2 regions of the Pseudomonas sp. NY15354 genome follow, and region 1 is predicted to be linked to the other one. Evidence: riboswitches for the same ligand, from Rfam matches in the RefSeq annotation. Region 1 holds a riboswitch; the other holds the start of a gene.
What was found. A riboswitch is a leader RNA that binds a small molecule or an ion and turns the genes downstream of it on or off. The one in region 1 is predicted to bind cobalamin.

Region 1 (2,457 bases):
AACAGCTGCTCCAGGGTATCGACCGGGCAGCCCTTGCGGCAGCCGAAGCCGGCATAGAACACCGGCTCGCAGGAGGCGTCGCGCATCAGGCCTGGCTGGCGCGACGGTAAAGCCACGCGCTGAGCAGACCAAGGGCGAGCCAGAACGCGGCGTTGGTAAGCCAGGAGGCGAGCTTGAACTGGGTCACCAGTGCCTCGGGCGCCAGGCTTTCATGCACCGCTGGTTGTGGCGCGCCGATCAGGTGCGGAACCACCAGCAAGGCAACGCCCAGCACCTTGAGCAGCCAATGGTGGGCAAACACCACCAAGGCCAGGCCTGCGGCCGTGGCGGCCGCTGTGCCGATCCACCAACTCTGGCGTTGTCCCAGGTCGGCGGCGGCCGTGCCTGGCAACTCCGGTGGCAGCCCCAGTGTCGGCGCCAGGCAGAATACGGCAAAGCCCGCCAGCCCCCACAAGGCGCCGGTCGTCACTCGGTTCGGCTCGCGCAGGCTGTACAGCGCCGCGAGGATCAGCGCGAAACCGACTGCCACCACGAGGTTGCCGCCGGTGGTGGCGAGCAGGCGCTGCCAGCCATCCTCCGGTGCCCAGGCCTCTGCGTCATGGGTGTGCGCAGCGACGGCGCCGTCGTGTTCGTGATGCTCGGGGACGGCGCTCTCGAAAGTTTCGGCCTGAAGGATCAATGGGCTGACCCACAGACTTTGCAACAAGGTCAGCAACAGGGCGGCGAGCAGCCCACTGAAACCTGCGGTACGGGCAATGCGCTTGATCATGCAGGCGTACTCAGTGGCAGGGGAAGGCGGCGCTGTGGCGGGTGTCGTGGGCGGCGTTGTGCACCGCCTCGATGTGCGAGAAGCCTGCGAAATAGACCAGGCACAGACCCAGCAGGCTGGCGCCGACGGCAATGACGACGCGCTGGCTGAGGCTGACGGGGGTGGCGATGCTGTGTTTGGCGCTGGTAATCGGCATGGTGCGTTCCTCTGCTTTTTATAGGCGGCGGACACGCGCGTCATCCCGAGCACGATTGACCCAGGAGAGATGACAGCGCCCGCCCACCGCGGGGTGTTCTATGGACGCCAGGCCGGTCTCCGGGCTTACGAGGAGGAGCAGGGCTCCTGGAAAGCATCACCTTCCCATGCCATACGACGCGGCACAGTGGTCAAGACGCTTCACTCGCTTACCGTTGCGGGGGCAGCATCGGCTTGGTTACCGATTTCCCGTTTCACCCCTTGGCGGGGCACCTGAACGCAAGGTGCAAGCAAAGCATGGGGGCGACGTGGCGTCAATCTGCAAGGTGGTGGCGCACTGTTCCTCCAACAGGACAGGCGGTAGAACAGCGAGGTCGCGCTCTTGGACAGGCGCAGCGACCGTTTCGAGGAACCTGCCCCCAAACACTGACGCGCCACGGTTGACCGCCCGCCAACCACTGCGTAGCCTTGCCGCTTCGAGGTTCTCCGGCGTTGGCCGGAGCTAAGACGGGAACGTGGTCCAAGCCACGGCTGCCCCCGCAACTGTAGGCACCGAACAGGATCGACACAGCCACTGCGTCCAGGCGCGGGAAGGCGTCGCTCCACCGGCTCCGGCCGGTAAGGTGCAAGCCAGGAGACCTGCCTCGTGACGTTTTCGACTTTCAACCGGGCGGGGTGATCCGGTGGCGAACAGGCCCGAGCAGCAAGGCTCGAGGCACTCGTCCTGCATGCCCGCGCCATCCTGCCAAGGGCATCGCGACATGAAAACACTGGCCAAGCTCCCCGTCACCATCGTCACTGGCTTTCTCGGCTCGGGTAAAACCACCTTGCTACGCCACATGCTGGACAACGCCCAAGGCCGCCGCATCGCGGTAATCGTCAACGAATTCGGCGAACTGGGCATCGATGGCGAAATCCTCAAGCAGTGCAGCATCGGCTGCACTGAGGAAGAAGCCAGTGGCCGCGTCTACGAACTGGCCAACGGCTGCCTGTGCTGCACCGTGCAGGAAGAGTTCTTCCCGGTGATGCGCGAGCTGGTGGCTCGCCGTGGCGACCTGGACCACATCCTCATCGAGACCAGCGGCCTGGCGCTGCCCAAGCCGTTGGTGCAGGCCTTCCAGTGGCCGGAAATCCGCAATGCCTGCACCGTGGATGCGGTCATCACCGTGGTCGACAGCCCGGCCGTGGCCGCGGGTACCTTCGCGGCATACCCGGATCAGGTGGACGCCCAGCGCAAACTCGACCCTAACCTTGACCACGAGTCGCCCCTGCACGAGCTGTTCGCCGACCAACTGGCCAGCGCCGACCTGGTGGTGCTGAACAAAGCTGACCTGATCGATGCCCAGGGCCTGGCCAAGGTCCGCGCCGAAGTCACCGAAGAGCTGCCGCCGGCGGTCAAGGTGATCGAAGCCTGCAGCGGGCGACTGCCGTTGGACGTATTGTTGGGCGTGGGCGCCGAGGCCGAGGTGCATATCGATGGTCGGCGCACCCAC
Region 2 (2,457 bases), on a different contig from region 1:
CGAGCAGTGCCTGGGGCATGCCGAGCCGGCCGGAGGTGGTAGGACGGTCCTCGCCACTGTCGTAGAGAAAGACACGGGGTTTGTGCTGCACCTGGGCCAACTGCTCGTGTACCCGCGCGATGCGCTGCTTAAGCTGCCCGACGAGCTCGTCGGCACGGGGTTGAACATCGAAGATCCGCCCCAGATTTTTCAGGTCCCGGTACAGGTCCTCCAGGCTTGCGCGGCGCTGGGGCATGATCCAAGAGCAGGATTCGCTCAGCTCATACACCGGGATACCCAGCGGTGCCAAGGTTTGCGGTGTGAGCGGGCCACCTACGTTCATGCCGTAGCCCCAACCGGCGAACAGGAAATCGGCCTGGACATCGAGGAGGTTTTCCGGCGATGGGTAGCGCGGCGCAAGTTCAGGAAGGCCTACCAAGGCGTCACGCAGGGATGGGTCGAGGGTCTTCCAGCCACTGACACCGCTGTAGCCGATCATCCGCTCGCGCAGACCCAGGGCCAGCAGCATCCCCGTGAGGTTGATGTCGTGACTCACCGCTCGCTGCGGCGCCTGGTTGAAGGTGACGTCACGCTCGCAGCTGCGCACGGTGACGGGGTAGCTGTCGGCCCAGGCTGCAAAGGGCAGGGCGGTGAGCAGGGCAAGGTAAGTCAGGCGTCGCTTCATGCGGGGCTGATCCAGGTAATACGTGGGTGGGACGCCAATGGGTGGCGATCGACCAGGGCGCGAACACCAAAGACCTGCGCCAGGCGCTGCTCGGTCAGCACGTGCTCCGGCGTGCCTTGGGCGACGATGCGCCCGGCATCGATGACATAAAGGCGGTCACAGAAGGCCGCGGCCAGGTTCAGATCGTGAAAGCTTGCCAACAGGCCTAGACCAGTGCCACGCAAGTGTTCGAGCAAGGCCAGTTGGTAACGCGGGTCGAGATGATTGGTCGGCTCATCCAAGATCAACAAGCGCGGTTGCTGCACCAATGCCCGAGCCAGCAGCACACGCTGTTTCTCGCCTCCCGACAGCGGTGCAAAGCCTTGGTCGGCGCGGGTGTGCAGGCCTAGTCGCTGCAGGCAGGCGTCGATCAATGCCTGGTCGTCTTGGCTGTCGAACCAGCCTTGGTGCGGAGTTCGGCCCATGGCGACCACATCGCGCACACTGAGGCCGAAATCCTCGGGGAACTCCTGCAGCATCACCGCCACGCGCTGGGCAACCCAGCGAGGGGAGCGCTGCCAGATATCTTCGTTCTCCAGCAGCACGCGCCCGCCATCGGGCCGGGTAAAGCGATAAGCGCAGCGCAACAGGCTGGTCTTGCCGCTGCCGTTCGGGCCGATCAGGCCGACGAACTCACCCGCGTGGACGTGCAGATCGATACCGTCGAGCAGCCGCAGACCGCCGGGCGAGGGGGCCCAGTGCAAGCTTTCCAGACGTAGGGTAGGGGATGACATGCAGACCAACCGTACCGGGGTGAATGAAACCCGACAGGTGAAGGCGCGCAAGGGCATCGCGGGCAGGCTGCTGCCCCAAGACCGGCCCGCGCCCGCCCACCGCGGGTGTTGCCAAAGGAGGTGACAGGCCGGTCTCCGGGCTTGCGAGGGGCTTGAAGCATTCACCTTCCCATGCCGGCGGCACAGTGGTGTGTCGAATGCATCGCTCGCTTACCGTTGCGGGGGCAGCACCGGACTGATCGCACAAGGCGACGCACCGGCTTCCCGTTTAATCCCCGGCGCGGCGGCAGGGGACACCTGAAACTGGGGCGCATCTGAGCATTAATGGGCGGGTCAGTCAACCAAACGGGGCGGTCCTTTGCGGTCGCGTGGCTGATTGTTACGCGATGTTACCCATTGCCCCAGTTCCGCTGCCGCCTTCTGGCTGCAAAGGGCCTTTTTGAGGGAAGAAGGCAGGGCATGGTGTTTGCATTGCTCAGGCCACGAACCTCAACTGGAATAGACCATGAGTTCTCCACTGCATTGCTGCACCGTCTCGCCAGTCGCGGGCAACCTCGGCGTCCTGTCGGCTGCTGCCAGTGGCCTGGAGGGGTTCGTCACAGGTGTTGGAGGCGACATTGACCTGATACTGGGGCGCGCGGGGGTCAATCCCGAGAGCCTGCGCCAACCCACGCTGAGCCTGCCGCTCACCAATTACTGCCAGGTGCTGGAGGAGGCCGCCCGCCAGTCTCACTGCGATAACTTCGGTTTGCACTACGGCCTGCAGTTTCAGCCGCAAGCCTTGGGATTGCTCGGTTATGTCGGGTTGTTTTCCTACACGTTGGAGGAGGCTCTGCGCAACTTCGCGGCTGCGTTTCCTTACCACCAGCACGACACCTTGATACGGCTGGTCGACTGCGGCGAACGCTATCGCTTCGATTATCAAGTGCAGCACAGCGCCATTCTGGAGCGTCGACAGGACGCCGAACTGACCATGGGCATGGCGCTTAACCTGATACGCCACGTGCTGGGCAAAGACTG

Region 2: it holds a riboswitch for cobalamin, as region 1 does, so the genes downstream of both, ACNFCH_RS10955 (ABC transporter ATP-binding protein) here and cobW (cobalamin biosynthesis protein CobW) in region 1, are expected to answer to the same signal.

Annotation. Positions count from the first base shown of each region.
Region 1 is NZ_JBLUPV010000010.1:33,927-36,383, reverse strand. Features, by position in the region: gene ACNFCH_RS12325 (cobalamin biosynthesis protein) at 1-86, opposite strand, end outside; gene ACNFCH_RS12320 (CbtA family protein) at 86-769, opposite strand; gene ACNFCH_RS12315 (CbtB domain-containing protein) at 780-965, opposite strand; cobalamin riboswitch at 1,058-1,256, opposite strand; cobalamin riboswitch at 1,427-1,626, shown strand; gene cobW (cobalamin biosynthesis protein CobW) at 1,726-2,457, shown strand, end outside.
Region 2 is NZ_JBLUPV010000008.1:136,851-139,307, forward strand. Features, by position in the region: gene ACNFCH_RS10950 (ABC transporter substrate-binding protein) at 1-664, opposite strand, end outside; gene ACNFCH_RS10955 (ABC transporter ATP-binding protein) at 661-1,437, opposite strand; cobalamin riboswitch at 1,546-1,753, opposite strand; gene ACNFCH_RS10960 (AraC family transcriptional regulator) at 1,943-2,457, shown strand, end outside.